4 regions of the Paenibacillus sp. FSL R7-0179 genome follow, and region 1 is predicted to be linked to each of the others. Evidence: riboswitches for the same ligand, from Rfam matches in the RefSeq annotation. Region 1 holds a riboswitch; each other region holds the start of a gene.
What was found. A riboswitch is a leader RNA that binds a small molecule or an ion and turns the genes downstream of it on or off. The one in region 1 is predicted to bind thiamine pyrophosphate.
Positions count from the first base shown of each region.

Region 2: linked by a shared signal. The riboswitch ahead of MKX63_RS22435 (thiamine phosphate synthase) and the one ahead of MKX63_RS26365 (ABC transporter ATP-binding protein) in region 1 are both predicted to bind thiamine pyrophosphate.
Region 3: linked by a shared signal. The riboswitch ahead of MKX63_RS02230 (ABC transporter substrate-binding protein) and the one ahead of MKX63_RS26365 (ABC transporter ATP-binding protein) in region 1 are both predicted to bind thiamine pyrophosphate.
Region 4: linked by a shared signal. The riboswitch ahead of thiC (phosphomethylpyrimidine synthase ThiC) and the one ahead of MKX63_RS26365 (ABC transporter ATP-binding protein) in region 1 are both predicted to bind thiamine pyrophosphate.

Region 1 is NZ_JBBOCC010000002.1:2,285,792-2,293,125, reverse strand. Features, by position in the region: gene MKX63_RS26370 (TetR/AcrR family transcriptional regulator) at 167-823, shown strand; TPP riboswitch at 890-992, shown strand; gene MKX63_RS26365 (ABC transporter ATP-binding protein) at 1,124-1,894, shown strand; gene MKX63_RS26360 (ABC transporter permease) at 1,875-2,651, shown strand; gene MKX63_RS26355 (ABC transporter substrate-binding protein) at 2,648-3,733, shown strand; gene thiM (hydroxyethylthiazole kinase) at 3,757-4,554, shown strand; gene thiD (bifunctional hydroxymethylpyrimidine kinase/phosphomethylpyrimidine kinase) at 4,582-5,409, shown strand; gene thiE (thiamine phosphate synthase) at 5,406-6,065, shown strand; gene MKX63_RS26335 (GNAT family N-acetyltransferase) at 6,255-6,827, opposite strand; gene MKX63_RS26330 (ABC transporter ATP-binding protein) at 7,026-7,334, shown strand, end outside.
Region 2 is NZ_JBBOCC010000002.1:1,376,859-1,384,192, reverse strand. Features, by position in the region: gene MKX63_RS22460 (fumarate hydratase) at 1-436, opposite strand, end outside; gene yfbR (5'-deoxynucleotidase) at 541-1,185, shown strand; gene thiH (2-iminoacetate synthase ThiH) at 1,762-2,889, opposite strand; gene MKX63_RS22445 (thiazole synthase) at 2,913-3,677, opposite strand; gene thiS (sulfur carrier protein ThiS) at 3,708-3,911, opposite strand; gene MKX63_RS22435 (thiamine phosphate synthase) at 3,908-4,573, opposite strand; TPP riboswitch at 4,699-4,801, opposite strand; gene MKX63_RS22430 (hypothetical protein) at 4,858-5,394, opposite strand; gene MKX63_RS22425 (SDR family oxidoreductase) at 5,542-6,414, opposite strand; gene MKX63_RS22420 (hypothetical protein) at 6,705-6,875, shown strand; gene MKX63_RS22415 (GNAT family N-acetyltransferase) at 6,872-7,334, shown strand, end outside.
Region 3 is NZ_JBBOCC010000001.1:531,552-538,885, forward strand. Features, by position in the region: gene MKX63_RS02215 (pyridoxamine 5'-phosphate oxidase family protein) at 1-84, opposite strand, end outside; gene MKX63_RS02220 (hypothetical protein) at 242-367, shown strand; gene MKX63_RS02225 (hypothetical protein) at 416-1,867, shown strand; TPP riboswitch at 1,939-2,049, shown strand; gene MKX63_RS02230 (ABC transporter substrate-binding protein) at 2,200-3,273, shown strand; gene MKX63_RS02235 (thiamine-binding protein) at 3,326-3,619, shown strand; gene MKX63_RS02240 (ABC transporter permease) at 3,616-4,377, shown strand; gene MKX63_RS02245 (ABC transporter ATP-binding protein) at 4,458-5,282, shown strand; gene MKX63_RS02250 (transposase) at 5,703-7,109, shown strand.
Region 4 is NZ_JBBOCC010000001.1:848,790-856,123, reverse strand. Features, by position in the region: gene hisIE (bifunctional phosphoribosyl-AMP cyclohydrolase/phosphoribosyl-ATP diphosphatase HisIE) at 1-79, shown strand, start outside; gene hisJ (histidinol-phosphatase HisJ) at 94-921, shown strand; gene MKX63_RS03560 (ribose-phosphate diphosphokinase) at 944-1,891, shown strand; gene MKX63_RS03555 (tetratricopeptide repeat protein) at 2,103-3,551, shown strand; gene trxB (thioredoxin-disulfide reductase) at 3,601-4,554, shown strand; TPP riboswitch at 4,604-4,710, shown strand; gene thiC (phosphomethylpyrimidine synthase ThiC) at 4,862-6,562, shown strand; gene MKX63_RS03540 (DUF1858 domain-containing protein) at 6,725-6,952, shown strand; gene MKX63_RS03535 (DUF438 domain-containing protein) at 6,967-7,334, shown strand, end outside.

The DNA of each region.
Region 1 (7,334 bases):
AAGCTGTCCGCGTTCTACATTGACCTGCGGGCAGATTGTTCTATATAATGAGTGAACGGACAACTGTCCGTAATTGCAATTCATAGTCTACGGACAATTGTCCGTTGTGTCAATTCTTTTATTTGTTTTTCTGTAAATCACTGATTCATTTCTGAAAGGGGTCCTCATGAACAAGCCAGACACCGATGCTGCACAGCTCCCTCCGTCAGCTCCGCAAGCCATAGAATCCTCCCCGCCGGAGTCCGCCGATCCTTATGTACAGCGGATTCTTGAAGCTGCCCGCCAGTTATTCACCGAGAGCGGACTTGAGGCGGTCAGCATGTACAGCATTGCCAAGCGGGCAGGTATAGGGCAAGGCTCCCTGTACCGCCGTTTCACGGACAAGGGTGAGATCTGTTCTGCCCTGCTGAAGGGCAGCGCAGATCAATTCCTGTCCAGTCTGGAGCAGCAGGTCGCTGCCAGTGCCGGTGAAGCTCCGGCGCTAGCTCAGCTGCAGAGCAGCATTGAGCAGATTGCCGATTTCATTGAGCAATATGCCGAGCTGCTGAATATGATCAAAGCCGAGTTCACCGGCAAGAAGCAGCTGACCCAGTTTGAGCATCCTTTTTTCCAGCGGCTGGGGGTGATGATAACAGAGCTGCTGCAGCGTGCTGCGGCGGGCGGTGAGATTATTGACATTGATCCGGCCTTTGCGGCTACGGCCTTAATCTCTGTCCTCAGTCCCGATCTGTACCTGTATGAGCAGAAGCGGCACCACTCCTCCAAGCTCGACATCTCCAGGGGCATCGTCGCTTTGTTCGTGACCGGACTGGCAAAACGCTGACCGCCTGCTCTTTACAAGAGGGGAATTTGTGGTATATTAAGTAGCAATTACGAATTTAATAGCAGCATTATTCACTAGGGGAGTCGGCCGACTGAGACGGAGCTTAAGCTCCGGACCCTTTGAACCTGATCTGGATCATACCAGCGGAGGGAAGTGGAGCAGAATGTATCAGTGGTTCCCGTCACAGGGCCGCAGCTGACTGTACCTTCCGCCCCATTCATTGCCTCCGGGAATGAATGGGGCTTTTTGGTGTTCAGCGCAGTAAATATTTCAATCCGAGGAGGCTTCATACATAGTCTTATGATCAACATTAGCAATCTGTCCTATGCCTTCGGGACCGGTTCATCCCGGACCCCCGTCTTCTCAGGGCTATCCATGAATGTGCAGCGCGGCGAATTCATATCTGTCGTAGGCGGAAGCGGATGCGGCAAAAGCACCTTGTTCAAAATCATCGCCGGTCTGCTGGAGCCCGGCAGCGGCAGGATTATGCTGAACGGAGCCGAGTCCGCTGCAGCAGCGAAGAGACTGGGCAGTGTCGCCTACATGCCGCAGCAGGATCTCCTCCTACCCTGGCGGACCGTAATGGACAATTGTCTGCTGCCCTGGGAGCTCAAGCGCAGCCGTCCCAAAGCAGCCGCTATGGCCGAGATCCGCACCCTGCTGCAGCGCTTCGGCCTTGACGGGACCGAAGGAGCTTATCCGCAGGAGTTGTCCGGCGGAATGCGCCAACGTGTGGCTGTCCTCCGCACCGTGGCGGCCGGGAATGACCTGCTGCTGCTGGATGAGCCGTTCGGGGCGCTTGATGCCATTACGAAGCGCTCGCTGCAGCGCTGGCTGCTGGAGTTATGGGCGGAGCTGGACAAGACAGTGCTGTTCATCACCCATGATCTGGAGGAGGCGCTCCTGCTTAGTGACAGAATCTATCTAATGACTGGCCGGGAGGGCAGCGGTATGCAGGAATTCTCAACCGCCCTCCCCCGTCCGCGCCATCACAGTCTGAACTATGAACCGCAGTTCGCCGCCCTGCGCCAGGAATTGGAGCTGAAGCTATATGAGAACCGCCGCCCCTAGAAGATTGCTCCAGCATTACGCTCCGGCTGTCCTTCTCGCTCTGCTGACGCTTGCGGTATGGGAGACTGTAGCCCGCCTGGGGCTGGTTCCTCCCTTCATCCTTCCGGCTCCGTCCGCCATCTGCAAGGCCTTACTGGAGGAACGCCGCTTGTTATTCGGGGTGCATCTGCCTGCTACACTGCTGGAGGTACTCACAGGCTTCGCATTGTCGGTGATTTGCGGCAGCCTGCTGGGAACCGCCATGCACCTGTTCAGTCCGCTGGCCAAGGCGCTGTATCCGCTGCTGATTATCAGCCAGACGGTTCCGCTGATCGCCCTCTCGCCCCTGTTCATCATGTGGTTCGGCTACACCTTATGGAGCAAGGTCGCCGTTGTCTTCCTGACCGCTTTCTTTCCGGTGGTCATTGGCACCTATGATGGCTTGTCCAAGAATACAGACGCCTACCGGGAGCTGCTGCTGACGTACGGCGCGAACCGCTGGCAGATTCTAAGGAAGGTGGGCGTTCCGCTGGCTTTGCCTTCTTTTTTCTCCGGGCTAAAGCTGTCGGCAGTGTACTGTGTGATTGGCGCAACGATCGGGGAATGGCTTGGGGGCAGCGAAGGGCTGGGCTATTTCAGCCGCAGAATGGCCGGGAATCTCCAGACCGCCAAGATGTTCGCTGCTGTTGTCTTGTTATCTATACTCGGTATCCTGCTGTTTCTGGCAGTCGCCGCGCTGGAGAAGTTTATTCTGAAGAAAAGAGGACGTTATTCATGACTACTATCCGCTATACCCGTTATCTGTACCATGCAATCTCAAGGCCAGCCATGCTGCTGTCCGCTCTGCTGCTCTGTATGCTGCCTGTCCTGGCAGGCTGCGCCAATACGAATAGTCCGGCGGCCTCCGGCTCTCCGGCTGTTACTACCGCCACCTCTGGGGCAGGGGCTGAGGCTAAAGATGGAGCCCATAAACTTACGATTATGCTCGACTGGTACCCCAATGCTGTTCACTCTTTTTTGTACGCGGCAGAGGCTGAAGGTTATTTCGCTGCGGAAGGTCTGGAGGTTGAGATTCAGATGCCGGCCGATACCAATGATGCACTGAAGCTGGTGGCGGCGGGAAAGGTGGATCTGGCACTCAGCTATCAGCCGCAGGTATTGATGGCACGTGGCGAGCAGATTCCGGTCAAGTCGATCGCTGCGCTGGTGCGCCACCCGCTGAATCATCTCATGGTAGCCGCAGACAGCGGCATTACCCGCCCGGGAGAGCTGTCAGGCAGACAAGCCGGATATTCCTCCGTTCCGTTATATGAAGCGATGCTGAATACGATGGTCAAGAGCGACGGCGGGGACCCTTCCTCCCTCAAGCTGGTCGATGTTGGCTTTGAGCTGATTCCTGCTCTCTCCACCGGACGGGTAGATGGAATTATGGGCGGGTTCATCAATCATGAGCAGCTGATTCTGGAGCAGGAAGGCCATCCGGTCCGTTCCTTCAATCCCGTGGATTACGGGGTCCCGGATTATTATGAGCTGGTGCTGGTCGCCAGTGAGCAGGGACTGCAGGATTCACAGGGCTTTTATCAGAAATTCGTGGATGCTATCAGAAAAGGCCAGCAGTATGTAGCCGGTCACCCGGATGAAGCGCTGAAGCTGCTGCTCGCCCATCAGGAGGACACCGCCCCGCTGGATGAAAAGATTGAGAAGCGCAGTCTGGAGATCCTGCTGCCGCTGATGGATGCCGGTTCCCAGCCCTTCGGCTACCAGGACAGCGCCTCATGGGAGAAGGTGAACCAGTGGCTGAGCGAGAACGGCCTGCTGGCTGGAGAAGTGGATGTTAAGAATGCTTTTATTAATTTTTAATTACATCTTTAGGAGGAATTCATATGTCTTATCTGTCCAAAGTACGCCAGGCGAACCCGCTGGTGCATAATATCACGAATATCGTAGTTGCTAACTTCACTGCGAACGGGCTGCTGGCTCTGGGAGCTTCGCCATTCATGGCCGATGCCATTGAAGAAGTAGCGGATGTCGCCGCCATGTCCGGGGCGGTTGTGCTGAACATCGGCACACTGAATGAAGCCGCCATTGCTTCCATGATCGAAGCCGGCAAGGCTGCTAACCGCCACCATGTGCCGCTCGTGCTTGATCCCGTTGGAGCCGGGGCTACCGCCTACCGCACCGATGTTACGGCTAAGCTGCTCAGTGAGCTTCAGCTTACAGCGCTTCGCGGCAATGTGGCCGAGGTTGCCAATGTAGCCGGGGTGAGCTGGGCAAGCAAAGGCGTGGATGCCGGAGCAGGCGAAGGCGATGTAGTCGCTCTAGCGAATAAGGCGGCGCAGAAGCTGAATTGTGTCGTAATTATCACCGGCAAGGAAGACATCATCACAGACGGCAAGAGCACTTATATCGCCAGCAACGGGCACTCCATCCTGACCCGGGTGACCGGAACCGGCTGCCTGTTAAGTGCTGTGGTGGGTGCATTTCTTGCCGTATGCGGAGGCGATGTGCTTGAGGCGGCTGCCGAGGCCCTCTCCTTCTACGGCGTGGCAGCAGAGCTTGCTGCTGAGGCGGCTGAAGACCAAGGTCCGGGCAGCTTCCAAATTGGGTTCCTGAACCAATTGGCGCTGGTGACCCCGGAGCAATACAGCAGCCGCTCACGGCTGAAGCTGCTCGAAGCCTAAAACGTGCACCCCAAAGGAGAGAACAAGATGACTAGCATACGCAAAGCGTTGACCATTGCCGGCTCTGACAGCGGCGGCGGGGCCGGGATCCAGGCGGATTTGAAGACTTTTCAGGAGCTGGGAGTGTACGGCATGTCTGCACTTACTGCACTCACTGCCCAGAACACACTTGGTGTTCAGGGAGTCTATCCGATGGAGCCGGAAACCGTTGCGGCCCAGCTGGATTCGATCGGCAGTGATCTGCCGCCGGATGCCATTAAGACAGGGATGCTGTTCAGCAGTGACATTATCCGCGTGGTTGCCGGTAAAGTGCAGCAGTACGGCTGGCAGCAAAAGCTGGTGATCGATCCGGTCATGGTCGCCAAGGGCGGCTCACAGCTGCTGCTCCAGGAGGCAGTGCAGGCCCTGATTACAAGCCTGCTTCCACTTTCGCTCGCCATTACGCCCAATCTTCCTGAAGCAGAGATGCTGACGGGAATGAAGATTCAGGGCCGGGAAGACCGGGAACAGGCAGCAAGACTGCTTCATCGGATGGGACCCAAGTACATTATTTTGAAGGGCGGACATGACCCTTCGGGAGACGAGGCGGTGGATCTTCTCTATGATGGAAGGGAATTCCATTACATGTCCAGTCCACGGATTGCGACGAAGCATACTCACGGAACCGGCTGCACCTTCTCAGCTGCGGTGACGGCAGGTCTTGCGTTGGGCCATTCCATGCCAGAAGCTGTCCAGACCGCCAAGGTCTTCATTCAAGCGGCGATTGAGGATAGCCTGAACATCGGGGCCGGGCAGGGGCCGACGAATCATTTTGCTTACGGGAACCGGATGAGATCAAGGGGGATCACGCTATGACACGGATTGACAACGAGGATATGCGCAGACTGCTGAAGCTGTACTTCATTATGGGCAGTGTGAACTGCCGCCTCTCGCCGGAGGAGACATTAACCGCTGCCGCTGACGGGGGCATTAGTCTGTTCCAGTTCCGGGAAAAGGGTCCCGCTGCGCTTAAAGGTGCCGCTCTGCTCCGTCTGGGGCAACAGCTCCTGCAGATATGCCGGAGCTATAACATCCCGTTCATCGTAAACGATGACCTGGAGCTTGCAACTGCGCTGGATGCCGATGGCATTCATGTCGGCCAGGATGACCTGCCTGCCCGGCTGATCCGGGAGCAGCTCGGTGAGCATAAGATCATCGGAGTCTCCGCGCATAGTCTGACGGAAGCCCGGCAGGCCATTGCGGACGGAGCCGATTATCTCGGAGTCGGCCCTGTCTATCCTACTTCGTCCAAGGATGATGCCCAGGCCGTCCGGGGAACTACTGTCATTGAAGAGCTAAGACGAAGCGGCCTGAGCATTCCTGTAGTCGGAATCGGCGGCATCACCATGGTGAATGCCCCGCCGGTCTTCCGGGCAGGTGCAGATGGGATCTCCATCATCTCGGCCATTGCCGGAGCTGAGGATATATACGAGACCACGCGAAGATTCGCGCAGCTCGTCACCGCTCCTTAATTTTAGACCAGGCACACTGCGGGTGGTACGATATTGATACTCACGCCGCGCATAAGTTGTACCCCACTTTTCCCCCGCCTCATGGTAGCGGCATATAACATTAACCAGGGCGCACACACATCGTGTTCGGTTTTTCGATCACATTCGGCCTACGTGGCGCGCCCAGTCCAATTATGTTCGGTTTTTCGATTACATTTGGCTTGCGCTCCCCCCTCTGTCCCCGCGTAATCTGCCCATAACAATAGTGGAATAGAATTGTCCGTCGGCCAGCAGCTTGTCTCTGCGCAGGACACCCTCGACCTCGAAGCCCAGGCTCTCATAGAGTAGGATCGCCTTGTCATTTCGTTCTAGAACCTTCAAGCTCAGCTTTTCCAGACCGATGGCTTCCGCCCAGCCGATAGACTGCTCCAGCAGGCTACGGCCGATTCCGTATCCCCAGAACTCCTGCAGCACTCCGACTCCGAACTCGGCCTGATGGGCCAATCTGCGGAGCGGACTTCCTTCACATCTGGCGAAACCTGCCAGCCTGTCCTGAACCTCGGCTACCAGGAACAGGTTCGTGCCACTGGCCGTATCCGACGCTATGAGCGACTGGAAGTCCCCCGGGCCGATGAAGGCTTCCCCCTGAACCCGGTCTAAATTCTCCGTCTCCCCGTCAACCTTCAATCTCAGCGCGGACAACTGCGGGGCATCCTGCGGCACGGCGGATCTCACCGTATAGTGGAGCCCTTTATTTTCATATCCCAGTGCATTAATAATCATTCTGTTCCTCTCCTTTCAATCTTGGGGCTGCAATTTAGTTCTCCAGTTCATTCCAGCCTATCCAGTTTAGCATTTACATCCGGATAATCCAGGCGTATAATGCCCATGTCAGACCCTGTGCAGGATTATTTTTACATATAACGCATCCCTAAAATTTAAGCAAAGCTGGTGACCCTATTGTCGAGAGGCTTCAGAGCCATGGGACCCGGAGGAGGCTTCGGGCATGGCAAATTAAAGTTCGATGAGGAGGAGGCGAAGCCGGATATATCCAAAGCGCTGCTATTACGCATAGTGAAATATTTCGTCCCATACTGGAAGCAGACGCTGCTGGTGATGACTGTGCTGTGCATATCCGCAGTGCTGGGGCTGCTCCCTCCTATCCTGATTCAGCAGATCATTGACCGGGCGCTCCCGGACAAGAATCTGCAGTTGCTCTTCCTGCTCGTTGCTGCCTCGCTGGCTACAACGGTAGTGTCAGGACTGCTCGGCGTGCTGCAGAATTATTTG
Region 2 (7,334 bases), 910 kb from region 1:
CGCAGCCGCCGCCCTTAAGGATCAACCGGACGTCAATGCTCTCTTCCTCCCACTGCTCGAAATGAATCACCGGAGTCCCTGCCCCCAGATTATCCCCGCTGTTCTCGCCCGTTAGCGAATCCACCGAATTGGGACGCAGCTTGCCGTTCTTCGTAGCACGGGTAATTGCGCTGTGAATATCCTTCTTCATCTCTATCTGATTCACGCCCACCGGCGTATGGATTATAAAAGTCGGCATCCCCGTATCCTGGCAGATCGGAGATATTTGCTGCTCTGCCATCCCGATATTCTGCGCTATCGTGGTTAGTGCCAGTCCGGAGCGTGTCGCCCGGTCTTCCAGCGCTCGCCCTCTGGCCACCGCCCGGCGTACATCTCCCGGCAGGTTCGTGGAGGTCTCTACAATCAAATTATAAATGCTCTCTTCAAAATGCTGCATCTTCATTCAGTCTCCTCTCCATCTGGTTCAAGCGGCCCTAACTCTGGTACAATTAGTTACTATAATAGCACATTAAGCTGCTCATGAAAGGGGTTACCTCAAAATTGAACTACCATTTCTCCGCCTATCTCTACCGGCTGCAATATATCCAGCGCTGGAGCCTCATGCGCAGCACCGCCCCGGAGAACGTGGCGCAGCATTCGTTCCAGGTCGCCCTGCTGGCGCACATGCTGTGCACCATTGGCAATGCCCATTTCGGCCGGTCGCTGAACGCCGACCGTGCATCCACGATGGCGCTGTTCCACGACGCCACCGAGGTCTTCACCGGCGACATCGCCACGCCGGTGAAGCATAACAACTCGCGTCTGCTGTCCAGCTTCCGCGAGATGGAGCAGGTGGCCGCCGACCGGCTGGCGGCCATGATCCCGCCGGAGCTGAGCGCAGTCTACGCGCCGCTCCTGCAGCCGCACACCAGCCCGCCCGGCTCCGAGGATGCCGGACTGCTCCGCTACGTCAAAGCAGCGGATGTGCTTGACGCTTACCTGAAATGCGTCTGGGAGGTCGCCGCAGGCAACCGCGAATTCGCCGCCGCCCGGGAGCAGACCGCTGCGAAGCTGCATGTGCTGGAGATGCCGGAGATGGAGTATTTCCTTGAACACATGGCTCCGGGCTTCGAGATGTCGCTAGACGAGCTGTCTTCCAGCGCGAATCAGGGGCAGTCTGCCGGAGAGTCTGAATCTATAGAGTAATTAGAGTATGGCATTCGCATAGCGTTGGCTCCTAGCGTTGACTGGAACACTAATATCTGAACAATGCGAATACCCTATGCCACTCTTAAGTAGCAGCACATTTCTCCATCCGACTGCTTTCTGAATGCATCCGGTATCAGCCCTGAGGAGCGCACATCCAGCCCACGCGCATTCGTGCAGGAAATTGTGTTCTGTTTTTCGCTTACATTTGGTCCATCAGCCTTCGCGCTAGCGATTGTATTCGGTTTTCCGCATATATCCGGCCCACGCGCAGCCCAGAACGCTTATACAATGCAAATAACCCGCCTCATGGCGGGTTATTTGCAAACGGGCAGGTTAAGTCAGGCACGATTATTCTGGTCAATATAAGTTGATTGAATTAGTCTGATTAAGTTCAGTTGATTTAGTCAGTCTGGTCAACTTAGATTCATTAGTATGTCTGGTCAGTTTAACTTGATTTGGTTAATCTGTTCAAGTAGATTCGATTAATCTGTTCAGTTTTAATTCATCCGGTCAGCCTGATCAGGTTAAGTTACATCCAGTTTGGTCACATGAAACTAAGCCAAACCAGCTTGCCTACCTCAAGCCAAGCGGCTCGGACAGGATATCCCAGTCCTTGAATACCGGCTGGAGTCCTTGCGAGCGCAGCATTTCGACTATCTCGTTCACGCTGCGGTTGTCTGAGATTTCAAACTGCGGCGTTCCCCCTTCCAGGGAATGCCCGCCCACTTCGGTGGATACCCCGGCGGACATCTTCGTGATGCCGAGCTGGACCAGATGGTCGCGCAGAGCGGCAGGCTCGCGCGTGGACAGCGAGATCCCGGAGCGCGGCAGGAACAGGCGGTACGCCAGGATGATCTGCACCAGTGCCCGGTCGGTAACATCGCTTGCGGGGTTGAATTCGCCTAAGTAAGGCCGGAATCTGGGAATCGACAGCCCGATTTCGCATTCCGGGTACTTGTCCTGCAGATACCTCGCATGCAGCGCTGTGGCCAGCGCCTCCTGCCGCCATTCATACATGCCGAGCAGGGCCCCGATATTTACTGAACGAAAGCCCGCTTGACAGCCCCGCTCGGGAGCATCCAGACGGTTGCGGTAGACGCGTTTGGGTCCTTTTACATGCAGCGCACGGTAAGTCTCCTGGTGGTAGACCTCCTGATAGAGCGTCAGACCGTCCACGCCTGCTTCCCGGAGCTCAGCATATTCGGCTGTCGAGAGCGGATTCACTTCAATGCTGACAGAGGAAAAATAGCGGCGTAGTACATTCACGCAGTCCCTCACATAACCAGCCGGACTGTCCCTACGGGATTCTCCGGTCAGAATCAGAATGTGGCGCAGCCCCGTGGCTGCGATGATCTCTGCTTCCCGGGCGACCTGTTCCAGCGTCAGTTTTTTGCGCGGAAAATCATAGATAGAACTGAAGCTGCAATACGTGCAGTGATTCACGCAAAAATCAGCCAGATACATAGGTGTGAACAACTGCATCACATGGCCGAAATGCGTACGCGTTAAACGGTGCGCCTTCTGTGCCATCTCCTCCAGATAAGGCTCCGCTGCCGGTGACAGCAGGGCCATCAGCCCCTCTTCATCGACTTGCTCTGCACGAAGCGCGCGCTTCACATCCTCTGCCGTATACCGGCTCCATAGCGTCCCGTAAGGAAGCTGCTCCAGCCGGGTCATCGTCTCATAAAAGCTCATAACCATTCCTCTCCTCCCTATTCCATCTGTCAGGCCAAGAACCCGGTCAACGGTGAAGAGGCTGCCGCCGTCTCTTCTACAGGCCCCAGTCCGGCAAGATAAGCCTTGCGCCCTGCGGATACCGCAGCGCGGAAGGCTTCTGCCATCAGCAGCGGATCTGAGGCGGTGGCAATCGCTGTATTAAGCAGGACTGCTGCCGCTCCCATCTCCATCGCCTCGGCCGCCTCGGACGGTCTGCCGATTCCGGCATCCACGATCACCGGCAGATCCGTCTCGGAGATCAGAATCCGGATCAGCTCCTTGGTCTGCAGCCCGCGGTTGGACCCGATCGGTGCCCCCAGCGGCATCACGGCCGCAGCCCCCGCTGCCTTCAGGCGCAGGGCGGCGGACAGATCAGGACTCATGTACGGAAGCACCACGAAGCCATCTGCTGCAAGGATCTCAGTCGCCCGGATGGTCTCCATATTATCCGGCAGCAAGTATTTCTGGTCGTTGATGACCTCAATCTTCACCCAGTTCCCCAGCCCCGCCGATCTCGCCAGCCGGGCAATCCGTACCGCCTCTTCTGCGGTGCGCGCACCTGAGGTATTGGGCAGCAAGGTCATATGGGAAGGAATATGGCTGACAATATTGTCACTGCTCTCCGGGTCTACCCGGCGCAGGGCAACGGTAATAACCTGTGAGCCTGATCGCGTAATGACCTCGGGAATGAGGGTGTTACGGCTGTATTTTCCGGTGCCAATGAATAGTCTACTGGTTAGAGTCACGCCGCCAATCATCAATGGATCTTGCATCTTAACGCCTCCTGGGATAAGTCTTTGTGTTTAGCCTCCGCCTACAAAATGAACCAGCTCCACCCGGTCCCCCTCGCTAAGCAGTGTCTCTCCATAAACCTCTCTGCCGGCAAGTTCACCGTTCAGCTCGACAATTACCAGCTTACCGGCCCACTCGGGCCGGGCCAGCAGATCCTCCAGTGTCCGGCAGCTCTCCCCGATCCTTTGTCTCTTCCCGTTAACGGTCACATTCATGCCTGTTCACCTCCTGCTGTGCCCTGTGCTTGAGTCATATCCAGCGTTTCGGCCTGCTCTGCCGCCCTGTGAACCGCTTCCCTGTAGGCCAAGGCCGCTGCCACCGGATCTGGGGCTCCGCAGATCCCCGACATGACCGCAATGCCAGCCGCCCCCCCAGCCAGCACCGCTCCGGCATTGCCCGGGGTAATCCCGCCGAGCGCAATCAGCGGTATGCGGCTCCAGCGGACAGCCTCGGCCAGCTGCGCAAGTCCCCGCGCCTGCTGTCCGGGCTTGCAGGCCGTAGGGAATACATGCCCGTAGAGGCAGAAGTCTGCTCCCTGCCTTCCAGCTTCCGCCGCCTCTTCCTGCGAGTGGACCGATCTGCCGATCCGCAGGCCCGGTGCAAGGCCGCGCACTGCGGCTGGCGGGAGGCTATGCCAGGCTAACTGTACACCGCCTGCCCCGGCGGCCAGGGCAACATCGATCCTATCATTAATGACCAGCTTCGATGGCGGTACTCCGGCCTGAAGCATCTGCTGCGCCGCCGCCAGCAATTCGCGGGCGGACATGGCTTTTTCGCGGAGATGGATATAATCCACCATAGAATGTACCGCAACGGCCCATTCCGCCAGCGCTTCAGGCATTAGCCGCCCATCCGAAACCGCATGAATCTTGTACAATCCCTTCCCCTCCCGTCTGTTCCAGCTCATTCTAAACCGCGCGCCAACACAAAAAAGACCACTCCCATAAGGAAGCAGTCTGGAATATAAGCAGGAATACCGGGATGAGCCGTGTACCCCGCTGCAATATTCGTTCTCCACTTCCCTACGCTGGTATAAACCAGATCAGGTTCAAAGGGTCCGGACAACTACGCCCGTCTCAGCCTTGCGGCACCCCTAGTGATCGTTCATATGCGGTTGTTTCGTCTTGCTTGTTGTATATTAGCATATAATTCCTGTTAGAGCTATTCTTTCGTAGATTTTACTTCAATTACAAAAACCACAGATGAACTCCCTTCTGAAAATTTACCATCCTCGGTTGTCCAGAATGCTGATATGCCGTAGTAATAAACGCCTTGTTCTTTTGGAGCATTAAAAGAGCCGTTCTTCAATGGAATTTGCACTTCTTTATCATCGACAAATTGCTGAACGTTTACCTCATCGGGTGCCGGTTTATAAGTAAAAGCAACATCGATCTTCCCCCCAGAGGCTATAACAGTGGGAGTAACCCCCTGTACCATGGATTGTCCTCCTGTATAATCCGCACATCCTAAATTCCCCCAGCAATAGCTGCCTTGGGTAACTGGAATTTGGGTTTTACCGGAAGTAACAAGGGGTAGCGGCGGCGATTCCTGTGTAATTCTAATCCCAATGCTTTTTGCATATCCTTCCAACCTTGTATTTGCCACAAGTCTCCCTGCAAAAGGAGTCAAATAAATGAACACTACCAGAAAAACAAAAATCCCCGCTGCCGATAGAATGAATCCTTTTTTTCTAAGCATCCCAATCCCCTTTTCATATCCAATTATCTAAATAGACGGAAATATATTGTAATAGTTACAAGCGCAGAAAAAAAGCCTGCCGGCAAGCGGTTAGGCTTTTTTAAAATAGAATTTATATGTTGCACACAAATCTGCATCCAGCACCCATCAGCCGTTGACAACCTCGCCGCCGTTCACATGCATCACCTGTCCGCTCACATAGGAGGAATCGTCCGAGGCCAGGTATACATAAGCCGGTGCCAGCTCTTCAGGCTGTCCCGGGCGCTTCATCGGCTGGGTGCCGCCGAACTCACTGACCTTCTTCGCGTCAAAGGTTGACGGAATCAGCGGGGTCCAGATCGGTCCGGGCGCTACCGCGTTCACGCGGATGCCCTTATCGGCCAGATTCATCGACAGCGAACGGGTGAAGCTGAGAATCGCTCCCTTGGTGGACGAATAGTCCAGCAGCTGCGGGCTGCCGCGATACGCCGTGATGGAAGTGGTGTTAATGATCGTAGCGCCTTTTTTAAGATGAGGCATGGCTGCCTTGGTCAGATAGAACATGGAGAAAATATTCGTCCGGAACGTGCGCTCCAGCTGCTCCGCTGTGATGTCCTCAATATGGTCCTGCGGATGCTGTTCCGCCGCATTGTTGATTAGGATGTCAAGCTTGCCGAGTCCTTCAACCGTTTGACGAATCAAGCTCTGACAGAAGCATTCGTCCCCGATGTCCCCGGCGATCAGAATACACTTTCTGCCCTCCTGCTCCACCTGGCGCTTGGTCTCTTCCGCATCCTCATGCTCGTTCAAGTAGGAGATCACCACATCCGCGCCCTCCTTGGCAAAATGAACGGCAACCGCACGCCCGATCCCGCTGTCGCCTCCGGTAATAAGCGCGGCCTTGCCCAGCAGCTTGCCTGCGGCCTTGTACGCCGGGGTCTCAAACTCCGGGAGCGGGTTCATCTCACTCTCAATTCCGGGGCGCTGATCCTGTACCTGCGGGGGCAGGGTTTTGACAGGTTGTTTGTTAGTGTCTGGCATAATCCATTCTCCTTTCGCTGTCCACAGTAATGTTGATTGATCATGTTAGCATGGCTTAAGGTCTGGTGTTTATGCATCAGGCAGTGTGCCTGCTTGGCTGTACGTTATGTTACTTACCACACTTGGCAGCCGCCCAAACAGCTAATCTTCATTCACCGGCACCTCTAGCGGGACGTTAGTACAGTATGCAACGAACGTTTCCAAAGAGAATATTATCTATATCCGCTAAGGGGAAAGCCCTATACTTGGTGAGGAACGACAACTACCTTAACGGAGGGGACGCTTCTATCATGGGAAATGAGCGCTTCTTGCTGGTGAACGGAACGGTAATCGATGGAACCGGACGGCCGCCGCTGCATCATACAAGCATCGGGATTGTTAATGGCCGCTTCGGCACCATAACACAGCATAGTGACATCTGTAGGATCGAAATCATACTAACAGGAGGTTTTGCAAAATGAACGCAAGAATTTCACTCTCTCCGGTCACCCCGGACGATATCGATTTCATCACAACGCTTGAAACCAACGCCTCACTCTGGCCCTTCGAGGATATGATTCCAACCGACAAGGAGGCAGTCCGGAAGACCGTGGCGGAACGAATCCATAGCGACTGGTACAAACAATTCGTGATCCGGCTCGCCTCCCCGGAGGCAACCCCTGCAGGTGAAGTGCATTTGCACTGGTATGTAAAAGAGCGCGAGAGCTGGGAGCTGGGCTACAGCCTTTTCCCTGAATACCGGGGGCAAGGCTACTGCACCGAAGCGGCTCAGCTGGCCTTGAAGCTTGCTTTTAAAGAATGGAGGGCCCACAGAGTCGTGGCTATGTGCAATGAATACAATACCTCATCCATCAAGGTACTGGACAGGTTAGGCATGGTCCGCGAGGGCGTATTCCGGGAAGAAATACACTGGAACAACC
Region 3 (7,334 bases), on a different contig from region 1:
ACCGGCCTCAATCGTGCCGAAGGAACCGAACCTGTTGTCGTCCAGCACCTGTATGATTGTTTTCTCCAGCTCTTTGTTGTCCATTGACGTCACAGCTCCCTTCAAATTCATGTGAATATAAGTTTATATTCACGTCCACGGTTTGGATTTATGATTAACCTGTGCCTAATATAGTGTACCCTTCCCGTTCATTCTGAATCCCGCCATCTGTTCATAAATTGATTAATAAGGAGTCTTATCCTTGAAAAAACTAATCTGGACCGGCTGGTCCATGGATCATCTGCAGATCGCCCAGACCTCGGGACTTTCGGCCGCTTGTGCCGCGCTGTTATTCGTGCTGAGCGTGACCGCTTGGAGAATAGGGTAAATGTAAACTACAAGGTCCATATTCTGTGAATAAGGATGGAACCCACACATGGCTGAACTGCATTCTGAGCCCACTTTGCATACCGCCTTACTGCAATTCATTTTCCCCTTTTCAATTAAGGCGGAAGTCGATCAAGAGCTGATTGAGAGCCTTCAGGAGGATGGATTTACGCGTTTTTTTCTGGAGAACAAGGAACTGGAACATGCCTATTACGGGGAGAATCACTGTGTATCCCATGAGAAAATGGAGCGCAGCTATCTTCCGTTTGCCGCCCATGTCCTGTTTCCGCGTGAGAAGGACAGGGATTCCTTCCGCCGCTTTTCCCGGGCTAACGATCTGCTGTGCGGGCTGCAAATGCCCTTCCAGACGGTTCCCTTCCGCGTGCTGTCGACCGATGTGTTCCTCTGCCCGTTCGAGCTGGGCTTCCTGACGGTAAGAGTCGCTATTGAGGAGGAGAATCTCCCCTTCAGCATGGTGCTGGAATTCGCCGACCGCTTCCGCAATCTGGAGGATGTAAGTGTTCAGGATGAGCATACTTTCATTCATTGTCATCAGAAGTCTTTTGCCCGGGTGGAGGATTTCGTGTTCAGGCATCTGGCAGCCGGGCTTGAGCCGTATCTCGATCCTGCGGAGACGAACGGCAATTATTTCGAGACCCTGCCCTTCTTCGTCGATGAACGGATGCTGGTGCAGGCCTTCTACGGCGTTAATCTCCCGGAGGACGAGGAAGAGATCAGTGTCGAGCTGCTCTACCGGGCCTCCCAGGTGGACGGTCTGAACATCGACGGCAGCCCCTATATGAGTGCGAGTGATCCGGACTATATCAAGCAGTACACCCGGGAGCACTGCTATAGCCGCTGGGGGCCGGACACCTACTACATGACCAATGAGCAGACCTTCTGCTGCGTGAGCCGGGCGAGGCCGGAGATTGCCGCAGGCCTGATCAGCCAGATGTACGGCGAGTATTATTACGGAATGCTGCTGAGTATTTTCCACAAAATCGTGCTGCTGAAGCTCGCCAACCTCCACTCCCGGCTGCGCATCAACCACGATAACGACGAGATTGAGAATCTGATCTTCCTGATCAACAAATTCTCGGCCAAATTCTACTTCCTGGAGCTGATTTCGCAGTCGCAGGGACGTGAGATTTTTTTTCAGCTGCGTAAGGTGTATGGCAATGATGCCCTGTTCGATGAGGTGAAAATGACGCTGAATGACCTGTTCCAGTATCAGGACAAATTCCAGGCCAAACGGCGGGATACGCTCCTGATGGTGCTCACCGTGTTCACGGTCATCAGCGGGATTTACGGGATGAATCAGGTGATCGAGGATCTGAAGGGACAGATTGACTGGAGCAAAATGCTGGAGTACTCCGCGTTCGAGTATCTGGCTCTGTTCCTGACCTTCTCGGGGATCACCGTCAGTATCGGCCTAACGGTAAGAGAGATCTGGAACGGCATCCGCAGCCGCCGCAAGAAGCGGCATTATACGAGGGATTAAGATATGAGGGTGGACAACGGCGGGACTGCCGTCTATAATACACCGTAAGAACATAGCAATACCCGTGAACTTTATAGAACCAGGGGTGCTGGAATTGGCCGGCTGAGATTGTATCCCACAAGATACTGACCCTTATACCTGATCTGGATAATGCCAGCGTAGGAATCTTCATTCGGCACAGTGCCCCTAAGCGGTACTGAAGCTGAAGTCCCCTCACGCAAGTCACTGGCGTCCCGATCTTCGGGACGCTTTTTTGATTCTAAGGATGTACAGGAATACGGTTTCTGTAAGCTCTGAAGACCAGGGGTTGCTGGAAGGAGAGAGAAAGAGAAATGGGAGTCAAAAAAACAGCACTACTCCTGCTCAGCTCCATGCTGCTGCTTACCGTAGCAGGATGTGGCGGCGGGAACAACAGCGGCAATGCGGGGGCCAGCGCACCTGCTGCAGGAAACAGCACAGCTGCACCTGATGCAGCCGCAGCCGCACCCACGGATGCACCTAAGGCGCTAACCCAGGTTAAGATTGCCCTGGACTGGACGCCAAACACCAATCATACAGGCCTGTATGCTGCCAAGGAGCTGGGTTATTACGCAGAGGAAGGTCTCGACGTACAGATTGTACAGCCCGGCGCTGCCGGGTCCGATACGATGGTCACTTCCGGCGAAGCCCAGTTCGGTATCAGCGCCCAGGAAGCCCTGACTCTGGCCCGTCTGCAGGATGTGCCGCTGGTGTCGATTGCTGCCATCATTCAGCATAATACCTCCGGGTTCGCGGCTCCGAAGGACCGCAATATTAAGACGCCGAAGGATTTCGAAGGCAAAACGTACGGAGGCTGGGGCTCCCCTGCGGAGCAGGCTGCCATGAAAGCGATCATGGACCCCGAAGGCGGGGATGTCTCCAAGGTGAAGCTGGTGAATATCGGCGAAGCGGACTTTTTCACAGCCGTGAAGCGGGATATTGACTTCGCCTGGATCTTCTATGCCTGGACCGGTGTGGAGGCCGAGCTGCGCGGGGAGCCGCTGGATATGCTGTATCTGAAGGATTACGCTCCGCAGCTGGATTACTACACCCCGGTGCTGACGACCAGCGAGAAGGAGATCGCCGAGCATCCTGAAGTGGTGAAGGCCTTCCTGAAGGCTACGTCGAAGGGCTATCAGTACGCTATCGATAACCCGGAAGAAGCTGCGACGGTCCTGTCGGACGCTGTACCAGACCTTGATCCCAAGCTGGTGCTGGCCAGCCAGAAATGGCTTAGCCCGAAATACAAAGACGACGCCCCGCGCTGGGGGGAGCAGAAGCTTGAGATCTGGAAGAATTACGCCGACTGGATGTACGGCCTGAAGCTGCTGGATAAACCGCTGGATGCGGAGAGTACGTTTACGAATGAATTTTTGCCGGAATCATAATGAACCCGCATGGCGGGAATCTTATACTTAATTTGGAGAGGAAGGATTCATCATGGCTAATACATTGCTGAGCATTCAAGTAATTCCCAAGACACCGAACAACGAGGATTCCATCCCTTATGTGGACAAGGCCATTGAGGTCATTCAGAAGTCAGGCGTGAAGCATCAGGTGAATCCGCTGGAGACCACGATGGAAGGCGAGCTGTCCGAGCTGCTGGATATCGTCCGTGACATGCATGAGGCGCTGGTCGCTTCCGGCAGTCCGAGTGTCATCTCACAGATCAAGATTGCCCATAATCCGGTCGGCATCAGCATGGACAAGCTGACCGAGAAATACCGGCCGTGAGAAGCACCTGGAAGCTAGTGTGGCCGCCCTTTGTGGCGGTCCTCTTTTTTGTCGGGATATGGCAGCTCTCGGTCATGCTGTTTCACATCCCGGCTTACCAGCTGCCCAGCCCCGCGGATATCGCGCGTGAGTCGAAGAACAACGCCTCAGGGATCTGGGAGCACACCGCCGCCACGCTGCGGCTGACCCTGATCGGCTTCCCGGTCGGCACAGGCATCGGCCTGCTCACCGCCTTGCTGCTGCACCTGCTGCCCTGGGTCAAGCGGGCGATCTATCCGCTGCTGATCCTCAGCCAGAATGTGCCCTCCATTGCGCTTGCCCCGCTGCTGATTATCTGGTTCGGCTTCGGTCTGCTGCCCAAAATTATCCTGATCACCCTTGTCTGCTTCTTCCCCGTAGCTGTTGCAGCCATGGGCGGGCTAGCCCAAAGCGACCGGGTGATGCTGAATTATATGAAGATGGCCGGTGCGGGCAAGTGGCAGATCTTCACCCGGCTGGAGCTTCCCGGCTCCCTGCCCTCCCTGTTCTCCGGGCTCAAAATCTCCGCCACCTATGCGGTGATGGGCGCAGTGGTGGCCGAATGGATCGGCGCCGACAGAGGGATCGGCTATTATATGCTGCTGCAGAAGTCCTCTTACCGTGCGGACCGGATGTTCGTGGCCATCGCCATCATCGTGCTGCTAAGTCTCGTGTTATTCGCGCTCATTGCCCTGCTGGAGAGATGGCTGGTGCGCTGGAAGCCGCGCAAGGATGCTTAAGAAGCACGGGAGGATCATCCAAAACGGACCAACCAAAATAAAACTGAAGGAGGCTGGACGAAGTGTCTGAGCTTACGAGGATTGAACTGGAGAAGGCGAACGTAGATGGACGCCTGCGTACTCAGAGTGTGCCGCCTGCGCTTGAAGTCAGCGGCATCTCCAAGTCATTCACGCACCGCCGCCGGGAGACGCAGGTGCTGAATCAGGTGTCCCTGACCGTGGAGCCGCAGGAGTTCGTCTCCATTGTCGGCCCGTCCGGCTGCGGTAAAAGCACGCTGTTCCATATCATCGGCGGCCTTACGCTGCCGGATACCGGAACCGTGAGCATGGACGGCATCCCGGTGACCGGGCAGCGCGGCAAGATCAGCTATATGCCGCAGCAGCCCGCGCTGTTCCCGTGGCGCAGCACGCTCGACAACGTCCTGCTTGGCGCCGAGCTGCAAGGCGCCCCCAAGCGGGAGGCCCGTGAGGCGGCACGCCACTGGCTGGCGAAGATCGGCCTCGGCGGCTTCGAGCGGGCCTACCCGCACATGCTGTCCGGCGGCATGCAGCAGCGGGCCGCCTTCCTGCGGGCCATGCTCGCGCCGCAGGAGCTGATGCTGCTCGATGAGCCGTTCAGCGCGCTCGATGCGCTGACCCGTGAGCAGATGCAGCGCTGGCTGCTGGAGCTGTGGGAGGAGAACCGCCGCTCCGTGCTGTTCATCACCCACAACATCGAAGAAGCGCTGCTGCTCTCCACCCGCATCTACGTCTTCTCGGGGCGTCCCGGCTCCGTCCTCCACACCGTGGAGGTCCCCTTCCCGCGTCCGCGCCGCGAAGAGATCGCCGATTCGCCGGAGTTCCTCCGGATGCGGCGCCAGCTCTCCCAGTGGATGCGCGAGGAGCAGGCGAAGAGCCAGAGTTAAGAGGGGTTGCTGCGCTGGTGACTTAGCAGGAAAGGTGGCGTGGCGCGCCCTGCTATACATAACAACAGCCTTCGTGACTCGGCACTGCCTTGTCTGTAGCAGCATAACTCTGCCTGATTGTATTTACTGCAATAGAATCTGCAATATTCCAGTCAAAATTCACTTCTGCTGTATTTCGTACAGCAGATTTTTGTTTATTTGCCCAAAAACACCACTTTCGCAGATTTCTGCTGTACAGAGGAGACAATTTCATAATTCAAAACCCTTGCTATACCTGGTTTTTTTGAGCATAGAAAAAGGAGTACCTCCCCAAATTCTCGAAGTTATAGGTGACGAAACCAACACCCGAGAAGAAAAGAGGTAATCCCTATCTATTCTATTCGACAAGAAGAACTGTTTTCCTTTGAGGAATTGCTCCAGATGGCTCCGGAAGATAAATATAGCCAAATCTTTGAACACTTACATTTAGCTCCAGTTCTGTTCGCACTGCGGAAAAAGAGCCACCGTGGACGGCCTGAAAAACTAAACGTACCTGCCATGATCTACTCGCTGCTGATTGCCAAAATGGAGAACATCGAGTTTGTCTCTGCCTTGGTCCGGCGATTGAATCATAGCCACGAATTTCGAGTCCAGTGCCGGTTTACGGGCTCGGACAATATTCCCAGTCAGGCCTCCTATTCTCGTTTGATTCATGCCCTAGCGCAAACGGGAATGCTGGAACAACTTCAGGATCGCCTAGTCACCTCTGCCCTAGAAGAAGGTTTTGTGAGCGGCACCCATCTGGCTGTGGATTCCTCGATGGTTGAGGCATGGGATTGCCAATTTAGCGAATCAGCCTCCAAGCGTCGTGCGGCTCGCCGGGAGCAAAAGAAAGGCGAAGCTCCGGGGGCCGAACAACTTCAGCTCGAACATCAAGAGCCTGAGCCGAAGGCGGTGAACGCGCCGCTGAAGAAACCCAGGTACAGCAAGCCAGGTCGTCCATCCCAGGCCGAAAAGGAACGTCGGCGCGAGGAAATGGAAGCCTATGAACAAAGTCTCGGACCGTTCCAGAAAACCATTGAAGCGATGTTGCCGTACACGTACGATGAACTGCTGACCGAGTTGCCCCGGCATGCTGCGCGTTGTGATAAGAAAAATACGAAGGGCCGAATGACCAGCTATTACGGGTTCAAGGCGAATCTGCTAGTCGACACGGACAGCCAGTATATCCTCAGTGGGCTCTTTAGTTCGGCCAATCCGAATGACCAGCGTATGGCGGTCGTCCTTCTCAAAGGCCTGCTCCTAAAGTTTCCGATGCTAAAGGTCAAGCATATCTTGGGCGACAAAGGCTACGACTGCGCGGCAATCTACCAGTTGATTCATACGCTCGGCGCCTATCCTGCGATTTCCCTGATTCACCATAAAGACCCGCCTGCAGGAATGAATCTGGATTACACGCCGGTGTGCGCTCAAGGACATACGTACCGTTACGACAGTTTTGATGCCAAGTATGAGACCCTGAAGTACACCCGGCCTAGCGAATGCAAAGGCTGTGAGCTTTCCGGTTCCGATTGCCAAAAAGTGTTTAAAATTCGCATGCAAACGGATTTGCGGTTGCACACTTATCCCGCCAGAGGTAGCGAAAGTTTTACCACCCTGTACAACAAGCGGACGGCCGTGGAGCGTGTGTTTGCCTATCTCAAAGAGTATTTCGGGATGAAACGCACACGTCACCGGGGTGTCCGGGCAAGTGTCGATTTCCAGCTCAGTACGCTCGCGTACAATTTGAGTAAGTTTGCATTAGACAAATTGAATCAGCAGTTGAGAGACTCCCAGCAAGTGGCCTGATTTTTTTAAAAATATGACCTTAGATTTTGGACCAATCTTGCTTTTCAGTAAACTGAATTATGAAATTGACTCCAGAGTACAACAGAATCGGATTTGCTGCGGATTTTGGGGACATCTGTTGTATAAAATACAATTGAGCTAACCATTCCACCTCTCAATCGGACCACAACCAGAATATACAGTTAGTTTAATTGCACCAAATACAGCTATATGGAGATTCGGCGG
Region 4 (7,334 bases), on a different contig from region 1:
GCTGCAGGAGCGAAAGCTTCCGCTGGATGAGATTCTGGAAGAGCTGAGTGCCCGCCATGAACGGCCCCGGCGCGATTAGGAGGAACTTTCAGCATGCACATCGATTATCATACCCATCATGAACGCTGCGGCCATGCGGTCGGGAAGCTGGAGGAGTATGTGCAGCGGGGCATCGCGCTGGGGCTTGAGCAGCTCGGGCTGTCGGATCATCTGCCGCTAATCCATGTCGATCCGGACCACTACTATCCTGAGATGGCTATGCCTCTTGCGGAGCTTCCGCGATATGTGGAGGAATGCCTGACGCTGAAGGAGCGCTACCGGGGCACGATTGAGCTGCGGGTCGGGCTGGAGGCGGATTATATTGAGGGATATGAGGAGCAGATCCGCGAGCTTTTGGCACCGTATCCGTGGGATTATCTGATTGGTTCGGTGCATTTCCTGGGAGAATGGGATATTACCGACCACCGGCAGACCCATGGCTGGGAAGGCCAGGATGTAATGGCGGTCTACCGCCGTTATTATGATGCTGTACAGAAGTCGGCGTTATCGGGATTATATGATATTATAGGACATATGGACGTCATCAAAAGGTTCGGTTACGGCCCCCGGACGCCGGAAGACCTGGCGGAGGCTAAGAAGCTTGAGCTGGATACGCTGAAGGTCATCGCCCGCAGCGGAACCGCCATGGAGCTGAATGCTTCCGGGCTGACCAAGCCGTGCGCCGAGATGTTCCCGGCAGAGCATGTACTCGTCCAGGCGCTTGCGCTGGGCATTCCGCTCACGGTTGGCTCTGATGCGCATGATCCCCTGAAGCTGGGAGACGGTTTACCGGAGGCCCGGGACATGCTCTGGCGCACCGGCTTCCGCGAACTGGCTGTCTTTGAAGAACGCCGCCGTACCAATGTGCCGTTAGCATTATAAATTATAATCCCAGGAGGGTACTATGCATCATCAATTACGGATTTTTTCCGGTTCGTCGAATCCGAAGCTTGCCGCTGATATTGCGGAGCGCCTTGGTGCGCCGCTTGGCCAGATCAAGCTGACCCGTTTCAAAAGCGGCGAGATTTATGTGCATTATGAAGAGAGCATCCGGAACTGCGACGTATTTTTGGTGCAATCCCTGGCTCATCCGATTAACGAGCTGTTTGTAGAGCTGCTGGTCATGATTGATGCCGCCAAGCGTGCATCGGCCAGAACGGTGAATATTATCGTTCCTTATTACGGGTACGCTCGGCAGGAGCGTAAATCGGCACCGCGTGAACCGATCTCGGCCAAAATGGTCGCCGATGTGCTGACCACCGCCGGTGCAACGCGCGTAATTACCATTGACCTGCATGCCGCAGCCATACAGGGATTCTTCAATATTCCGGTCGATCATCTGACCGCGCTTGATCTGATCAGCGGGTATCTGAAGGTGAAGGGGCTTACCGATCTGGTCGTGGTCTCCCCGGATGCGGGACGCGCATCCATGGCGGAGAAGCTGGCCAGCCGGCTGGATTCGCCGTTCGCCATCATGATCAAGAAGCGTCCGGCTCATAATGAATCGGTGATCACCCATGTCATTGGCGATGTGGAGGGCAGGACGCCGATCATTATCGAGGATCTTATTGATACCGGAACGACTATCGTCAATGTGGTGGAGGGCCTGAAGGAGCGGGGTGCGCGGAACAGCATCGTCTGTGCTACACACGGACTGTTCTCCGGAGATGCGCTTGCGCGGATGGACCATCCCAATATTGACGAGATTGTCATTACCGATTCCATTGCCCTGCCGGACGAGCATTCCAGCAGATTCGCAGTGCTCTCGGTAGCCCCCATGCTGGCTGAGGCCACGCGCATTATCATCGAGGGCGGTTCCATAGATAAGCTGTTCAGAGACGCGGGGATTTAACTCCCGCGTCTTTTTTTGTGAATGAGATGTGAGCAGGCCCTAAGGCTGCATTATTCCAAGCTTTTTCCTCCCGTCAGCACTCTCTTGAGATTGAGAATCTCGTTGCCACATGTGGTATACTGTGTGAAGAAGACAGCCGAGACCATAAATGGAAACGATCAGGTAAGGTGTAAGGCTAGGGAAGCTGACAAAAGGGAGGTGCCTTGCTTCCATGATTGAGAGAACTTCAGAGAATGTCGCGGAGAACAGTAATGTCATTCCGGTCACTCTGGATGCCAATTTTTTCTTTGAAAGAGCCGTTCGGTCGCTGGACCGCTTTCAATATGATAAGGCATTAAGAAATTTTCGCAAAGCTGTTGAATATGAGCCGGACAATCCGGTGAATCATTGCAATATGGCGGGTATATTATCTGAGATGGGCAATTATACCGCATCTAACGAGATTCTTATCCATGTTCTGGAGAAGATCGACCCCGCTATGACGGAATGCCATTTCTACATGGCTAATAACTTCGCTAATATGGAAAGCTTTGAAGAGGCGGAGCGTTCGCTGGTCACTTACTTGGAAGAGGATGCTAACGGCGAGTTCATGACCGAATCCGAAGAACTGATGGAGCTGCTGCAATATGAGCTGAACCGGCCTGCTCCGCTGGTGCGTATCCGCAGCCGTGAGGGAGTCGTAGAGCATGACCGGGCGCGCAGTCTGCTGGAGGAGGGCAAGTTTCCTCAGGCTGTAGAGCTGCTGGAGGAGATCACTGCGGGCACCCCGGATTTTTTGGCTGCGCACAATAATTTGGCACTCGCCCATTTCTATATGGGCCGGTTCGCCAAGGCGAAGGAATGTCTCAACGAGGTATTGAAGCAGGACCCCGGCAATCTGCATGCTCTGTGCAATATGGCCATCTTCCTGCAGTATGCAGGGGACAAGGAGCAGCTTGAGACGCTGCTGGGGACGCTTGAAGCAACGGTGCCGTTCCATCAGGAGCATGTATTCAAAATGGCTACAACTATGGGTATCCTGGGCCGGCATACCGCTGCTTACAGCCATTTCCGCCGTCTGCTGAAGGACGAGGAGGTCGCCGCAGACGCCGGCCTGTATCATTACTGCGCGGCAGCGGCATGCAATAGCGGAAGACATGATGAGGCGCTGCGCTGCTGGAGACAGGCAGCCAAGCTGGACCCTGCTTCCGCTGTCCCGGCGTTCTTCCTGTCCCAGCTCCAGCAGGCCCGGGCAGAAGGACACCCTATGCCTTCTGTCAGCTATAATTATCAGCTGCCCTTCCAGGAGCAGCTTAAGCAGTGGAAGGGGAATACGGGCAGGTTCACTGAAGAAGTGCGGAATAATCCGCTGCTGCGGGCCTCGTTCTTCTGGGCACTGCGCTACGGCGATTCCGCTACGAAGCTTCAGGTGACCGAGGCGCTCCGCTGGATTGAGGACGAAGAGATGTCCGAGGTGCTGCGCGGGGTTCTGGAGCAGGAGCCGCTGCAGGAGGACCGACTGCAGGAGGCGGCGTTATTCAGCCTTCAGCGGCTGATCGGGGAGAACCTGAATGAAGCCGGCGGTTCGCCCGGCGAAGAGCAGGAGCCTGCGGCTGCTCCCGGACCCAAGGGGATACTGCCCGGAACCGGCGGCTTCTCGCCGTCCACTACCCGTATTTGAAGCTACTTTTGTTCTAAGACACACACCTACTTGTAAGGAGGCCAATGTAATGTACAAAACGATTGTAATCGGAACAGGCCCGGCCGGGCTGACTGCCGCGATTTATCTGGCGCGTGCGAATCTGAGCCCGCTGGTAATTGAAGGCTTGCAGCCGGGAGGACAGCTGACAACGACGACAGAAGTGGAGAACTTTCCAGGCTTCCCTGAAGGGATTCTGGGTCCGGACCTGATGGACAATATGCGCAAGCAGGCGGAACGCTTCGGCGCTGAATTCAAGAACGGCTGGGTGGAGTCGGTGGACTTCTCACAGCGTCCGTTCAAGGTAACCGTGGACGGGATGGGTGTACTGGAGGCAGAATCGGTTATTATCTCAACCGGAGCCTCTGCAAGATATCTGGGCATCCCGGGCGAGCAGGAGAATGTGGGACGCGGGGTCAGCACCTGTGCGACCTGTGACGGCTTCTTTTTCCGTAATAAAAAGATTGTCGTCGTCGGCGGCGGAGACTCCGCCATGGAGGAAGCCAGCTTCCTGACCCGCTTTGCGTCCAGCGTAACGCTGGTTCACCGCCGTCCTGAGCTGCGTGCCTCGAAGATCATGCAGGACAGGGCCCGTGACAACAGCAAGGTAGCCTGGGCCTTGAACCGCACACCTGTTGAGGTAACAGTAGGAGAGACCGGAGTGAAGGGCCTTACAGTGCTTAATAATGAGACAGGTCAGACAGAGCTGGTAGAGGCAGACGGTGTGTTCGTAGCCATTGGACACACCCCTAACACAGCTTTCTTGGGCGGGCAGATTAACACGGATGCTAATGGCTATATCGTGGTGAACCCGGGTACCACCGAGACTAACATTCCGGGTGTATTCGCCTGCGGCGATGTGCAGGATACCCGTTACCGTCAAGCGATATCGGCAGCGGGAACCGGCTGTATGGCCGCCATGGATGCCGAGAAGTTCCTGGAAGGCACGATGGTGCACGACTGGAGCGAATCGCTGGACAAATAACGGGTTTACAAGAATTACCCGCACAGGTAAAATGTATTTAATTAGATAAGATACCCACTAGGGGAGCCTGAATAGGCTGAGACGGGAAAATTGAATTTCCGGACCCTTGAACCTGATCTGGATTATACCAGCGTAGGAAAGTGGAGTCGGACCTTTTTTGAATACAGTCTTATTTGGCTGTTCCTTTAATAAAGCCGCTCCAGGTGGAGCGGCTTTTTGATTTGTAAGAATCTATAGATTCTTCAGCTCAATCTGCTGCGTAACCTCTTATCTGATGATTGTACAGAACGAAGAGGAGGAGATTGAAATGACAGGAACGGGTAAGAACGAAGAGGTGGATCTGTCCGGATTCCCCGCAAGCCGTAAAGTGTATGTGGAGGGCTCACGCCCGGATATCCGGGTTGCGATGCGGGAGATCAGCCTTAGCAGAACCGAAGGCGTTGCCGGAGAAGAGGAGAATGCTCCGCTGCGTGTCTATGACACAAGCGGTATTTATACGGATGCCGCAGAGGAGACAGATATTAGGAGGGGGCTGCCGCCGCACCGTTCAAGCTGGATCACGGAGCGCGGTGATTCGGAGGAATATACCGGAAGGGCGGTCCGGCCGGAGGATAATGGAATCCGCAGAGAAGGGACTGCCGCCGAAGCTTGTCCAGGACTGAGCAGGAATCCCCGGCGGGCCTATACAGGCTGTAATGTGACCCAGCTGCATTATGCAAGGCAAGGGATCATCACGCCGGAAATGGAGTATATTGCGATCCGGGAGAATATCCGGCCGGAGTTCGTAAGGGATGAAGTGGCTGCGGGCCGCGCCATTATCCCGGCCAATATCAATCACCCGGAGAGTGAGCCGATGATTATCGGACGTAACTTCCTGGTGAAGATCAATGCGAATATCGGAAATTCGGCGGTCACTTCTTCTATAGAAGAGGAAGTGGAGAAGATGCGCTGGGCGACCCGCTGGGGGGCTGACACCATTATGGATCTCTCCACCGGCTCCAAGATCCATACTACCCGGGAGTGGATTATCCGCAATTCTCCTGTGCCGGTTGGTACAGTGCCCCTATACCAGGCGCTGGAGAAGGTGAACGGCATAGCCGAGGACTTAACCTGGGAGCTCTACCGTGACACGCTGATTGAACAGGCGGAGCAGGGGGTGGATTACTTCACCATTCATGCCGGGGTGCTGCGGCGCTATATTCCGCTCACTGCCCGGAGAATGACCGGCATCGTGTCCCGGGGCGGATCAATTATGGCCGCCTGGTGCCTGGCTCATCAGCAGGAGAACTTTCTGTACACACACTTCGAAGATATATGTGAGATTATGAAGACGTATGATGTGGCCTTCTCCCTTGGGGATGGCCTGCGTCCCGGCTCTATTGCCGATGCCAATGACGAAGCTCAGTTTGCCGAGCTGGAGACGCTTGGAGAGCTGACGCTGCTAGCCTGGAAGCACGATGTTCAGGTCATGGTCGAAGGTCCGGGGCATGTGCCGCTGCACAAGATTAAGGAGAATATGGACAAGCAGCTTGAGATTTGCCGGGAAGCTCCTTTCTATACGCTTGGGCCGCTGACTACGGATATTGCACCCGGCTATGATCACATCACTTCGGCCATCGGAGCAGCGATGATCGGGGGGCTCGGAACGGCGATGCTATGCTACGTTACCCCTAAGGAGCATTTAGGCCTGCCTGACAAGAATGATGTGCGCGAAGGGGTCATTACCTACAAAATTGCTGCACATGCCGCAGACCTCGCCAAGGGACATCCGGGAGCGCAGGACCGGGACGATGCCCTGTCCAAGGCGCGGTTCGAGTTCCGCTGGCGCGACCAGTTCCATCTCTCCCTCGACCCGGAAAGGGCGCTTGCGTATCATGACGAGACCCTTCCGGCGGAGGGGGCCAAGCAGGCGCATTTCTGCTCGATGTGCGGTCCTAAATTCTGCAGCATGCGGATTTCGCATGATATCCGTAATTCCCATAGGGTGGAGCAAATCACTGTAACTTAGCTGCTAATACAGCGGAATCATAACATTCTCAGGCTATCCCCCAACCTAAATAGCATGCGGGGATAGTCTTTTTGTAGTTAGTGATTACAATCACAATCCACCCCTGTACCCTATGCTAAGCTGAAGTTGAGAAGAATTCTCATTAGTGAGGTGTGCAAAAGGATGAGCAAAGCGTTGAAGCTGGATGAATCGGTCTTTGAACTGGTAACCAGGCACCCGGAAATTGTTGAGATTATGGTGGAGCTGGGTTTTCGTGATATTGCGAAGCCTGGAATGCTGCAGACTGCAGGACGATTCATGACCCTGTCCAAAGGAATGAAATTAAAGAAAATAGAGCTGGAAACCGTTCGGCTGGCCTTTCAGCGGCATGGTTTCGAGATTATAGAATAGAAGGGGAGATTACGATGAGCGAACTGATTAATAACCGCGAGGTCGATATTCCGGAACAGACGCGCCGCCAGGCTATGCTGAAAGAGATCATCAAGGAGCTGCATGCAGGCAAAAGCGTGGAGGAGGTTAAGGCGCGTTTTGAAGAGGCGGTAGGCGATGTTACGGTGGAGGAAATCTCCGCCATGGAGCACTCCCTGATGACCGAGGAAGGCATTCCGGTAGAGGAAGTACAGCGCCTCTGCTCCGTGCATACGGCTATTTTCAAAGGCTCGATTGAACAGATTCACCGTTCTTCTAAGCCCGAGGAGCAGCCAGGTCATCCCGTGCATACGTTCAAGCTGGAGAACCGCGAAATCGAGCGTCTGGTCAACTTCCGGCTGGA